DNA from 4 places in the Sphingobacterium suaedae genome. Region 4 is predicted to be linked to each of the others. Evidence: riboswitches for the same ligand, from Rfam matches in the RefSeq annotation. Region 4 holds a riboswitch; each other region holds the start of a gene.
What was found. A riboswitch is a leader RNA that binds a small molecule or an ion and turns the genes downstream of it on or off. The one in region 4 is predicted to bind S-adenosylmethionine.
Positions count from the first base shown of each region.

Region 1: linked by a shared signal. The riboswitch ahead of ACFSR5_RS13360 (methylenetetrahydrofolate reductase) and the one ahead of ACFSR5_RS07700 (5-oxoprolinase) in region 4 are both predicted to bind S-adenosylmethionine.
Region 2: linked by a shared signal. The riboswitch ahead of metE (5-methyltetrahydropteroyltriglutamate--homocysteine S-methyltransferase) and the one ahead of ACFSR5_RS07700 (5-oxoprolinase) in region 4 are both predicted to bind S-adenosylmethionine.
Region 3: linked by a shared signal. The riboswitch ahead of ACFSR5_RS05665 (O-acetylhomoserine aminocarboxypropyltransferase/cysteine synthase family protein) and the one ahead of ACFSR5_RS07700 (5-oxoprolinase) in region 4 are both predicted to bind S-adenosylmethionine.

Region 1 is NZ_JBHULR010000005.1:123,721-126,931, reverse strand. Features, by position in the region: gene ACFSR5_RS13370 (30S ribosomal protein S16) at 156-686, shown strand; gene rimM (ribosome maturation factor RimM) at 834-1,358, shown strand; SAM riboswitch class I at 1,462-1,567, shown strand; gene ACFSR5_RS13360 (methylenetetrahydrofolate reductase) at 1,617-2,573, shown strand; gene ACFSR5_RS13355 (glycosyltransferase family 117 protein) at 2,765-3,211, shown strand, end outside.
Region 2 is NZ_JBHULR010000021.1:288,679-291,889, forward strand. Features, by position in the region: gene metE (5-methyltetrahydropteroyltriglutamate--homocysteine S-methyltransferase) at 1-1,351, opposite strand, end outside; SAM riboswitch class I at 1,422-1,531, opposite strand; gene ACFSR5_RS20530 (alpha-hydroxy acid oxidase) at 1,660-2,832, shown strand; gene ACFSR5_RS20535 (6-pyruvoyl trahydropterin synthase family protein) at 2,910-3,211, shown strand, end outside.
Region 3 is NZ_JBHULR010000003.1:519,261-522,471, reverse strand. Features, by position in the region: gene ACFSR5_RS05665 (O-acetylhomoserine aminocarboxypropyltransferase/cysteine synthase family protein) at 1-1,190, opposite strand, end outside; SAM riboswitch class I at 1,428-1,540, opposite strand; tRNA gene ACFSR5_RS05660 (tRNA-Phe) at 1,761-1,833, opposite strand; tRNA gene ACFSR5_RS05655 (tRNA-Phe) at 1,870-1,945, opposite strand; tRNA gene ACFSR5_RS05650 (tRNA-Phe) at 1,982-2,057, opposite strand; gene mnmA (tRNA 2-thiouridine(34) synthase MnmA) at 2,239-3,211, shown strand, end outside.
Region 4 is NZ_JBHULR010000003.1:979,494-982,704, reverse strand. Features, by position in the region: gene ACFSR5_RS07705 (DUF2891 domain-containing protein) at 1-918, shown strand, start outside; gene ACFSR5_RS07700 (5-oxoprolinase) at 932-1,201, opposite strand; SAM-I-IV-variant riboswitch at 1,271-1,365, opposite strand; gene htpG (molecular chaperone HtpG) at 1,554-3,211, shown strand, end outside.

The DNA of each region.
Region 1 (3,211 bases), on a different contig from region 4:
TAATGATGAGCGTTTGTCTACGAAGGCCTGCAACTCGCAGAGGTAGACAGACCTAGCTTCTTTTTTGTTTTTATTTTTCAGATTTAAATTGCTATCTTTGCGTCCCCTCTTGCATGAGGCACGGGGGATATGTTGAATACATAAACAAAAAAAACATGGCAACTAAAATCAGATTGCAAAGACATGGTAAAAAAGGAAAGCCTTTCTACCACGTAGTAGTAGCAGATTCACGTGCTCCACGTGATGGTAAATTCATCGAGCGTATCGGTTCTTACAATCCAAACACAAATCCAGCGACAATCGTTTTGGATTTTGAAAAAGCATTAGATTGGGTGAATAAAGGTGCACAGCCTACAGATACAGCACGTGCTATCCTTTCTTACAAAGGTGTACTGTACAAAAAACACTTACAAGGTGGTGTGAAAAAAGGTGCATTTGATGAAGCTAAAGCAGAAGAACTTTTTGCACAATGGTCAGAAGGTAAAGATGCAAAAATTGAAGGTAAGAAATCAGGCTTAGCACAGTCGAAGGAAGAGGTTAAGAAAGCTGCTCTTGCTGCAGAAGCAAAGAAAAAAGCGGACAAAGCTGCTGCTATCGTTGCTAAAAACACGCCTGCTGTTGAGGAGGCTCCTGCTGCTGAAGAAGCAGAAACTGAAGCTCCAGCGTCAGAAGAAACTGAAGGATAAGTATTATTCATACAGATTCAAGAAAGCCGTACCGATTAGGTTCGGCTTTTTTAATTGGGCGAATTGATCGGGCGATGAGCGGACAACATGATCTTATCATTGCTCTGCCTTTTTTGAATTGTCATTTTTTACTTCTTACTTTGCAGGATGAATCTGAACGACGCTTTTTATATAGGCTATATCACGAAAACCCGAGGATTGAAGGGGGAATTGCAACTTTTTTTCGAGTTCACTGATTACGATGAACTCGATTTTGATGTGCTTTTTCTGGAAATAAACAAGAAGTTGGTGCCTTATTTCGTGGATTCTATTAAACTGCAGAAGAATAGTACGGCTTATCTCCAGCTAGCGGATGTTGATCATATCGATAAAGCACAGGGATTGGTGAAAAAAAAGGCCTATTTGCCCACGGACAAGATGCCAGAGCGTGATCCGGACGACTTCCGTTATTCTGATTTAATCGGTTTTAGGGTAATTGACGAACACGAAGGCGAAATTGGTGAGATCATTGACGTGCAAGAACTTCCTCAACAATTTATAGCTAGGGTGGACTTTCATGGAAAGGAACTGTTATTTCCGTTGAATGAAGAGCTGATATTGGATATAGATCCTGAGGAAGAAATCATCGAAGTGGAACTGCCGGATGGTCTCATTGATCTTTACAAAGAATAAGTCTCCAATTTTCCGCTGTTTATTAGCGATTTACCCCATGTTAAAGGTTGCAAAAAACGATTTTTAATTTTTACTTCTTGATTAGAATAACGATATTAGCCTCCGCTTATAGAGAAAGGCAGAGGGAATAGACCCGCTGAAGCCTTAGCAACCTGACCATGGTCAAGGTGCTACATTCTACTCGACAAGGTGGTTGAGAAAGATAAGCTGAAGAATCACAATTCCCCGTGCGTTTTCTCTGAGCCTAAATAGAAAAAAATGAAAATTGTAGATCATATTAAGAACGCCAAGGGAAAAACCTTGTTTTCATTCGAGTTGCTACCGCCTGCAAAGGGTCAGGGGATCCAAAGTATTTTTAAAACCATGGACGAATTGATGGAGTTCAAACCTCCATTTATCGACGTAACATACCATCGGGAAGACTATTTGTATAAACAACATGATAGTGGCTTGCTGGAACGTGTTGCCTATCGAAAACGTCCAGGAACCGTTGCCATATGCGCAGCCATAATGAGTAAATACAAAGTGGATGCCGTGCCTCACCTAATTTGCGGTGGTTTTACCAAAGAGGAAACAGAAAACGCATTGATCGATTTAAATTTTCTAGGCATTGACAATGTATTAGTCTTGCGTGGGGATGCAAGAAAAGGCGATCCTGATTTCGTTCCTACACCAGGCGGACATGCCTATGCGACTGATTTGCTGGAACAAGTCATTGACATGAACCATGGCAAATATTTGCATGAGGATATTGAGAGCTCAGAAAAGACAAATTTCTGTATAGGTGTTGCCGGATACCCAGAGAAACATTTTGAAGCACCTAATTTTAACACCGATTTCAAATGGTTAAAGAAAAAGGTAGACATGGGAGCGGAATTTATCGTGACCCAGATGTTTTTTAACGTAGAAAAATACAAGGAATTCGTGACCAAATGCAGGGATAACGACATTCATGTACCGATCATTCCGGGGTTGAAACCACTGACAACCAAGAAGCAGTTGATCACCCTGCCTAAAATCTTCCATCTGGACATTCCAGAGGAATTGAGTGATGCTGTTGACGCTTGCAAAACAAATGCAGACGTGAGGCAGGTGGGCGAGGAATGGTTGGTCAACCAATGCAAAGAGCTAATTAAGTTCGGCGCACCGGTACTGCACTTTTACACCATGAGTAATCCTGGTCCGACAAAGAAGATTGTGGAACGACTAGCTTAACATAAGCGATTCACCGTCCGAATTTAAAAAAATATAAAAGCGGGATACGCCGATAAATCGTAATCCGCTTTTTCATGCAAGTCCATGGCTATGTACATGGTTCAAAGGCCTCCCGTTAAATAATGTTAATGCGAACGGATCCCCGTATTTTGTTTGTAATTTAATATCCAAATTACCCAAGAATAAACGATATGAATTACGAAAAGATTAATAACCTCATCGGTTGGCTTCTCGCCCTTATTGCTACGTGTGTTTATATGGTGACGGCAGATCAGTTTAACAGCTGGTGGGATACGGGGGAGTTTATCGCATCTGCTTATAAACTTCAGATCGTTCACCAACCGGGTGCGCCTCTATTTCTGATGATCCAGAATGTGTTTTCAAATCTTGCCATGGGAGATACGTCGCGTATCGCGTACTGGATGAACGCTGGATCGGCAGTATGTAGCGGAATGACGATCTTGTTTTTGTTCTGGACGATTACTGCCTTGGCCCGTAAAGTGTTCGATAAATCGAATATTGCAACAGGCGGGTGGCACATTGCGCGGATTATGCTGGCGGGAACGATAGGTGCTGCAGCATACGCTTTTACAGATTCATTTTGGTATTCAGCTGTAGAATCTGAAGTATATGCCATG
Region 2 (3,211 bases), on a different contig from region 4:
GGAAAGAACCGATTGTTGTTGTAGCGAACGCCGGCAAGTTGAATTTAGCTTGTTGTGCTGCTTTACGAGAGGCAAAAGGAGAAGTACGTTTCGCATCATCATCGGTGATGTTGTTTACACGTTCTTTTACTTCTGGTTTATGAATTAAAGGAGATGTCCGCCGACTTTCCGCAGCAGCTTTGTTTGCCTCAAACCGTTCCGCTGTGTTCGCATCAACATGACCATCCGCCAAGATGGCTAAGTCTTTGACTTCTGCCAATTTCTGCTTGGCAAAGGCTAACCAGTTTTTCACTTCTGCCGGCAACGACTCTTCGTTATCTTCATTATCCAGATCAAAAGGAACATGAAGTAAAGAAGACGATGGAGCGACCCATACGCGATCCGCACCCAAAACATCGACTGCTTGCTTAATTTTTGCTAATGATTTTTCATAATCATTTTTCCAAATATTTCGACCTTCTACCACACCCAAGGAAAGGGTAAGGGAAGTAGGAACTTTAGATAATATCGTATCCAGTTGATCTTCTCCACGCACGAGATCCAGGTGCAATGCATGAACCGGCAGTTTGAGCGCAATTTCCTCATTGTCGCGAAGCGCTTCGAAATAAGTAGCAACGATCAGTTTGACACTTGGAGCTGCCGCAGCTAACTTTTCGAAAACGCTTCCGTATAAAGCGCGTGTTGCATCGTCGATATCCAATGCTAAGTAAGGCTCATCAATCTGCACATATTGTGCTCCTGCTGCCGCCAACTTAGTCAAAATTTCTTCATAAACCGGTAGCAAGTTGTCGATTAAATCGATACGGCTAAAACCAGCTTCTTTTTCTTTTCCTAGTAATAAATAGGTAATCGGGCCAATTAAAACAGGTTTTGTTTCGATGCCTAACGATTTTGCTTCGTTGTATTCGTTTAAGAATTTTTCCGAAGTCAACTTAAATGTTTGATCTTTCGTAAATTCAGGAACGATGTAGTGATAATTGGTATCAAACCATTTTGTCATTTCCATAGCCGTAACGTCTACGCCTTCTTCTTGGAAACCACGTGCCATCGCGTAATACAAATCGAGATTATACTGACGATCAATTTTATTCAATAGTGAATGGTAGCGCTCAGGAATAGCACCTACCGTCAACGACAAGTCCAAAACCTGATCATAAAATGAAAAGTCGTTGGAAGGGATTAGGTCAATACCTGCATCCTTTTGAGTTTTCCAGTTGCCCTCCCGGATTTTAAGTCCAGCTTGCAATAATTCGTCCGCGCTGATTTTCTTAGCCCAATATGCTTCATTGGCTTTTTTCAATTCGCGGAACGCTCCCACACGTGGGTAACCTAAATTGTTTGTTAATAACATAAATGTTTACTTGTTAAATATTCTTTCCTTATTGCTGCTTGGAGAGAAGGACACTAGGATTAGTGATCTCAGCTTATCTTTCTCCATTTCATTACGTTTGGAGTAGAATGTAGCACCTTGTCCAGTGACAGGTTGCTAAGGCTTCAGCGGGTCTATTCCCTCGGCCTTTCTCTATAAGCGGGACTAAGATAAGGATAACTATCGGATTTCCCAAAAATATTTTTAGCAGTTGGCGTACCTACCTGTACAGGATGGTATTTTCATGAATAGTATGTATCTTCGGCACCTGTATTTAAACACTGATTTACATGAGTAAGAAAATCTTGTATCGATATAATCCAAAATACCCCTCTGTGGCTGATTTGAAGACGAAGGCCAAATCCCGAATTCCCAAATTTGCATTCGATTACTTGGAAGGCGGAGCAAATGAAGAGTTTAACCTTGCAAAAAACGAGAGTGATTTCGACGATATTTTTTTAAAACCTCAATATCTTCACGTTGCGGGCGACATTGACATGTCTGTCGAATTATTCGGTCGTCGATATAGCGCGCCATTTGGTATTTCACCTATCGGTTTGCAGGGTCTAATGTGGCCCAATGCACCCGAAATTTTGGCAAAGGCTGCTGCGAAGCACGATATTCCTTATACACTAAGCACTGTTTCCACAAGCAGCATCGAACGCATAGCCAAGGTGTCTGACGGAAAAGCTTGGTTTCAACTCTACCATCCCACGGAAGATCGTTTACGCGATGATATCTTACGCCGACTAAAAGATGTAGAATGTCCTGTATTAGTTGTTCTTGTAGATGTCCCTTCGTTTGGACTTCGTTATCGAGAAATAAAAAGCGGCTTGTCTATGCCGCCCAAGATGAATATCTCGAATATCATACAAGCCATGATACGGCCAACTTGGGGAATAAAAACCTTACAGCACGGAATCCCTTCGTTTGCGACACTGAAACCTTACATGGAAAAAGGTTTAGATCTTTCTCAGTTGGGCCAATTTATGAATCGGACGTTCACTGGCAAAGTCAATGTAGAAAAAGTCAAAGCCATACGCGATATTTGGAATGGTCCTCTTGTATTAAAAGGTATTACCACAGATGAAGACATGCAAGCAGCGATCGGAATCGGCGTAGATGGCGTCATTGTTTCGAACCATGGTGGCCGACAAATTGATGCGGGGGAATCTTCCATCAATTCACTCATCCATTTGGCCAGCAATCCGGTGTATAAGGAAAAAGTTAAGATTATGCTTGATGGCGGCATCCGATCAGGGGTAGATTTAGCAAGAGCACATGCGGTTGGATCCGATTTCAACTTCATGGGTAGACCGTTTATGTATGGCGTAGGCGCATTAGGCGACGATGGGGGTGACCACACGATCAGCATGTTCAAAGCACAACTCTATCAGGTGATGCAACAACTGACATTGGAAAACGTCGGTCAGTTTCCGGGTCGTCTCCTTCAACGATCGTAGATACCTCCAAAAAAGCATGTTAAAACGAACATGCTTTTTTGGATTATACAATCAAAATCTATTTTTATCTTTGCCTTATGATTGTTGTTGAGCGTTATCACGATATTTCCTGCGGTCATCGTGTCGTGGGTCATGAAGGCAAATGCCGTTTTCTACATGGCCACAATTATCGTATACATTTTACCGTTGTGGCAGATCGGTTGGATTCAATTGGCAGGGTAGTAGATTTTTCTGTCATCAAATCCACGTTATGTCAATGGCTCGAAGATCATTTCGATCACAAATTTCTAATTTGGGAAAAAGATGAACTTTTACCTCAGCTGAACGAAATCGCAGGAAACAGCCTAGTTATCGTCCCCTTTAATCCAACAGCAGAACA
Region 3 (3,211 bases), 460 kb from region 4:
GACAATTGTTGATGGGTCGTCGCTGCTGGATGTATAATTAATGTTTTCGCGTCGCCCACATTGGCTAGGTGACTGATTAATTCCAGTGCATCAATAAATTCATCGGCCTTGCTTGCGCCGCCTTTAATCGTAAAAGATAACACAGATCCGTATCCATTTTTCAAGTATTTCTGCGCGTTTTGATGGTAAGGATGGCTTTTAAGTCCGGGATAACTGACTTTTTCAACCTGCGGATGCGCTTCTAGCCATTGCGCGATCTCCAGTGCATTGTCTATATGTCGCTGTACACGAAGGGACAACGTTTCAAGCCCTTGTACAAGTAAGAACGAATTGAATGGCGACAAGGCCGGACCGAAGTCGCGTAAGCCTTCCACACGGGCACGTATGATAAATTGTATGTTGCCAAAAGGGCCATTTGGACCAAATACATCGGCAAACACCAGTCCATGATATCCCTCAGACGGCTCCGAGAATTGTTTAAATTTGCCATTTCCCCAGTTGTAATTGCCACCATCAATAATGACACCGCCTATACTTGTCCCATGTCCACCAATCCATTTCGTAGCCGATTCAACGACGATATGAGCGCCATGTTCTAATGGCTTAAAGAGGTAGCCCCCTGCACCAAAGGTGTTGTCTACGATAAGCGGAAGATCATACTTCTTTGCCAATGCCGCAATTTTTTCGAAATCCGGAATATTGTAGCTTGGATTCCCGATAGTTTCCACATAAATTGCCTTAGTGCGTTCGTCAATTAACGGCTCAATTTGTTCGGCATCGCTATCGGCCGCAAATCGAGCCTCTATACCTAAACGCTTAAAAGATACCTTAAATTGGTTATAGGTACCACCATACAGATTTGAACCCGCCACAAAATTATCACCGCTTTCTAAGATATTCGTCAAGGCAATAAATTGTGCTGCCTGTCCCGAAGCGACAGCGAGGGCAGCGACACCACCTTCAAGCGCTGCGATTCGCTTTTCGAACGCATCGGTAGTGGGGTTCATAATACGAGTATAGATGTTTCCAAATTGCTTTAAGGCGAACAGGTTGGCTCCGTGTTCCGCATTTTCAAACACATAGGATGTTGTTTGATAAATGGGAAGAGCCCTTGAGCCTGTTGTAGGGTCAACTTCCTGACCTGCATGAACTTGCAGGGTTTCGAATTTTAAGTTTCTATTTGATGACATAGTATAGAATATTTTAAAGGTTTACTAAATAGTATATCGGTATACTCCAGGGACAAAGGGGAGGGTGGTCGTTCGGGCATAAGGCCATGGAATAGGAGGGAGTTCGTCCTACCTTGTGTGGCCGGGAACGACTAACGCATTCGCGTAGTCAAAACCATGTTCCCTGTTGTTATGCGTCTAGGGTATAAAAATGCCGTATAAGAATGTACTGTTGTAAGTGCTATCATTGTCTTATGTCATTTATATGCTCCAAAGCATTATTACTTTGGACAGGAATTGGCACCTTTTCAATGCTATTGAAGGTTGCCAGTGGGTCATCGAGCCAGTCTCTCGCCACTTCTTTATAAATCAAGACCTAGCTTTCGGAAGGTGTTGATTAGGGTACCACTATCGAAGTACTCCGCAAATATAACCGTTTTTCAATAGAATACAAATTTTATTTGGAATCCAGTTTGATAACCCGCCATGAGATTCCGTTGGGGAAGCATCATGCGGCTGTTTGAAGAAGACCATGGTATTCGCAGAACATTCCTAATAAAAAAAACCTCTTTTAATGAAGAGGCTTTCTCGTGGTGCCAGCTGGATTCGAACCAGCGACACAAGGATTTTCAGTCCTTTGCTCTACCAACTGAGCTATGGCACCTTAAGTTTTTGTTTGAAATCTGTTACTTTCAGATTTTGGTGGTGCCAGCTGGATTCGAACCAGCGACACAAGGATTTTCAGTCCTTTGCTCTACCAACTGAGCTATGGCACCTTAAGTTTTTGTTTGGAATCTGTTACTCTCAGATTTTGGTGGTGCCAGCTGGATTCGAACCAGCGACACAAGGATTTTCAGTCCTTTGCTCTACCAACTGAGCTATGGCACCGTTACAACATTGATTTCCTTTGTTGCGTTGCAAATCTAGGGTCTTTTTTTGAATTCTAAAACTTTTGTTCTAATTATTTTTAGTGCATTTTTCAACTGGTTGATTCTGATCAAGATAAAATTACATCAAATAAACACTGCACTGAGTCAAATACGCTATCTTTGCACTTCACAAAATTAGTATGAGTAAAAAAGGTAGAGTTTTGGTTGCAATGAGTGGCGGAGTAGATAGTTCAGTTGCAGCCGTTATGTTGCATGAGCAGGGCTACGAGGTCATTGGCATTACGATGAAAACTTGGGATTATGCATCCGCCGGTGGCTCTTCGAAAGAAACCGGCTGTTGCAGTCTCGATAGTATAAACGATGCTCGTTCTCTAGCCGTAGGATATGGTTTCCCTCATTATATATTGGACATACGCGACGAATTTGGTGATTATGTCATCGACAATTTTGTAGACGAATATATTGCCGGACGCACGCCAAATCCTTGTGTCCTTTGCAATACCCACATCAAATGGTCAGCATTGATGAAACGCGCGGATAAATTGGACTGTGAGTTTATTGCGACCGGACATTATGCGAATATTCGTATGCACGACAATGGTCGATACGTCATCTCTAAAGGGAGGGACGAAAATAAGGATCAATCTTATGTGCTGTGGGGCGTGTCGCAGGAAAATTTGGCCCGAACGCAGTTTCCATTAGGGAATTTTACAAAAAAAGAAATCCGCCAGATGGCCTTAGAAATGGGACAAGAGGAGCTGGCGCAAAAGTCAGAAAGTTACGAGATTTGCTTCGTCCCGGATAACGATTATCGGGCTTTCCTTCGACACAAACGACCGACGTTAGATGAAGAAATCGGACCAGGAAATTTTATTTTGGCAGATGGTACGGTGGTTGGGAAGCACATTGGGTATCCATATTTTACAATCGGACAACGTAAAGGATTGGGTATCGCATTAGGCAAACCTATGTTTGTTATTGAGATTTTACCGGAGAGCAATTCTGTCGTATTGGGAGAAGAGCACGAATTGGAAAAATCACAAGCCCTTGTGCGTGATATCAACTTAATCAAGTATGCATCACTTAGTGAACCCATGGAAGCCGTGACAAAAATTCGCTATAAGGACGCAGGGGCCCAGTCGATCCTGACGC
Region 4 (3,211 bases):
CAGGTGATTGGTCGTGCGGCCGATCTAAAAAGTCCGAAAGTTTTACGTCCTATATTCTACGGATGCTTTGATTGGCATTCAGCAGTTCATGGTTACTGGTCTATCATCCGATTGCTGAAGCAATTTCCGCAACTGGATTCGGATGGATCAGTTCGGCAGTTATTGAATACGCATATCACATCGGAAAACCTAGCAGTAGAGCTTTCATTTTTTAATGATGAAAATAATTTAGGGTTTGAGCGTACTTATGGCTGGGCTTGGTTGTTTAAACTACAGCACGAGTTAGCAACATGGCGTGATGTGGACGCGCAGAGATGGAAAACGATCTTGCAACCTTTGGTCGATGTTTTGTCACAGCGGACACAAGTCTATCTGTCCAAATTAATTTATCCTATCCGAACGGGACAACATGACAATACGGCCTTTAGCCTCAATTTAATGTATGAATATGCCACTGCGACCGGAGATATGGATCTGGCAAATGCAATAAAAGCGAGTAGTATGCGTTTCTATGAGAATGACAAAAATTGTGCTTTGGCATACGAGCCGAGCGGTAACGACTTTTTGTCGCCCTGCCTAGAAGAAGCTTACCTCATGAGTCGCTTGATGTCAAAAAAAGCTTACAAAAACTGGCTGTCAGATTTTATGCCCATCCTATTTGAATCAAATATTGATGCCATTCAACCTGCGATGGTAAGCGATCGTACGGACGGAAAGTTAGTGCATTTGGATGGTCTAAATTTCAGCCGGGCGCATTGTCTGTATGGAATTTCCTCTGCTTTGCCAGAGTTGGCGAATACCTGTATCCCACTTGCGAATACCCATGTCAATTTCTCGTTGAAAAATATAGCCAACGATGATTACATGGGCAGTCACTGGTTGGGGGCATTTGCTTTGCTGGCACTTTCTCCGCAGTAGTTCGGTTGATGAGCTACTCATAGGCGAGTGGTATCAGCGCATTGTTTTCTAATTTAACTTTTACGATCTGGATAACGCTAAAACCGTCTTCCTTCGAGATAATCGGAGATAAGTCGATACCCTTCTTAGCCAACGCTTTCAATATGGCGTTACGAAACGTCGACCGGGATGCTCCCCATCCTCTGTTTTCGACGATGTCGTTGTTGAAGGTAATCAACTCGGAAACGGAGTAGGTATGGAACTGATCTAAAACATGTTGAGGGAGTTGAATAGCTGTAGACATACAATTTAAAAATTAAAAGGTTTAACCATAAATTGTATCCAGAAATCCTTGGGGGTTTTAAAACACGCGTTTAGCACGTTTATTTTGGTATTTTACCCGTATTATTTCACCACCGCGGTGTCTTCACTCGGTTGGTATTGCGCCTGCAATTCTGAATACACTACAAGTTTAATAGATTTTATTCATTTTCACAACTGTTTTATAAAAATAAGGGTAAATCGTTGCGTGAAATGACAGGATGTACGCAAAAGCCCGTGTGTTAGTCAGAAAACTGTCATCCTGTCTGTAATTTTGGGTTTGGAATGTTCCTTGCTCACCTTCGGCATTATAGCAAAAATAAAATAGTAGATATATGCAAGAAAAAGGTAGTATTTCGATTCATACGGAGAATATTTTTCCGGTTATCAAAAAATTCCTCTACTCGGACAACGAGATTTTCCTACGGGAGCTGGTTTCCAATGCGGTGGACGCTTCTCAAAAAATCAAGCGTTTATCTTCTTTAGGCCAATTTCAAGGTGAACTTGGCGATTTAACAGTCGATGTTGCTTTTGATGAAGAAGCAAAGACCATTACGATTTCGGATCGCGGTATCGGTATGACTGCTGAGGAAATCAAGAAGTATATCAATCAGATTGCATTCTCCGGGGCAACGGAGTTTATGGAAAAATTTAAAGAGGCTAATGATGCGAATGAAATCATTGGACGGTTTGGTCTCGGCTTTTACTCTGCCTTTATGGTGGCTGATCGGGTTGAGATTGAATCCCTGTCTTATCAGGACGGAGCGACGCCCGCACATTGGACTTGTGATGGAAGTACTTCCTATGAGATCTCAGAAGGTACACGTACAACACGTGGAACAGACGTCATTCTTCACGTAAACGAAGAATCGCTAGAATTTTTAAGTAAAGCGCGCTTGAGTGACATTCTCAATAAATACGCTCGGTTTTTACCTGTTCCGGTACGCTTTGGTACAAAATCGGAATCGGAACCGGACGGTGAGGACGAAGAAGGTAAGCCAAAATATAAAACAGTAGAGGTTGATAACATCATTAATAATACATCACCGGCATGGACGAAAGCTCCTTCCGAATTGAAAGATGAAGATTATTTGGCTTTCTACCGAGAATTGTATCCATATTCCATGGATGAACCGCTGTTCTGGATTCATCTTAATGTAGATTATCCATTTAATCTAACTGGGATCTTATACTTCCCGAAAGTAAAGAACGAGATGGATATACAGCGTAATAAGATCCAGTTGTTTTCCCGTCAGGTATTTATTACGGATGAGGTTAAGGATATTGTGCCTGAGTTTCTGATGTTATTACAAGGTGTAATCGACTCGCCTGATATCCCGTTGAATGTTTCCCGATCCTTTTTGCAAGCGGATAGTAATGTTAAGAAAATTAACAACTACATCACGAAGAAAGTCGCAGATAAGTTGAACGAAATCTTTAAGGCCGACCGCAAGAACTTCGAAGAAAAGTGGAATGATATTGCGCTTTTTATTAAATACGGCATGTTGAGTGATGATAAATTTGCAGAGAAAGCAAATGATTTCTGTCTACTCAAAAATACGGAGAATGAAAGTTATACCTTTAAAGAATACTATGAGAAAGTAAAAGATATTCAGGTAGACAAAGAGGGCAATATTGTGTATTTGTATACCAACGATGCATCCCAACAAGATAGCTTTATTGCTTCTGTCAAAACCAAAGGTTATGATGTTTTGGTGTTGGATGGTCCGTTGGATACGCATTTTGCGAGCTATTTGGAGCAGAAGGGCGGTGAGAAGGTTCAGGCCAAGCGTGTTGATGCAGATGTCGTGGATAAACTGATTCAAAAAGACGATCAACAAACACTAGCTTTGTCTGAGGAGGAGTCGAAGAAAGCCTCGGAGATATTTGAAAAAGCAATCTCCCGATCGGATATGAAGGTGGAAGTGGATGCCTTACACGAGGCCGACCTGCCGGTATCGGTAACCATCGATGAATTTATGCGCCGGATGAA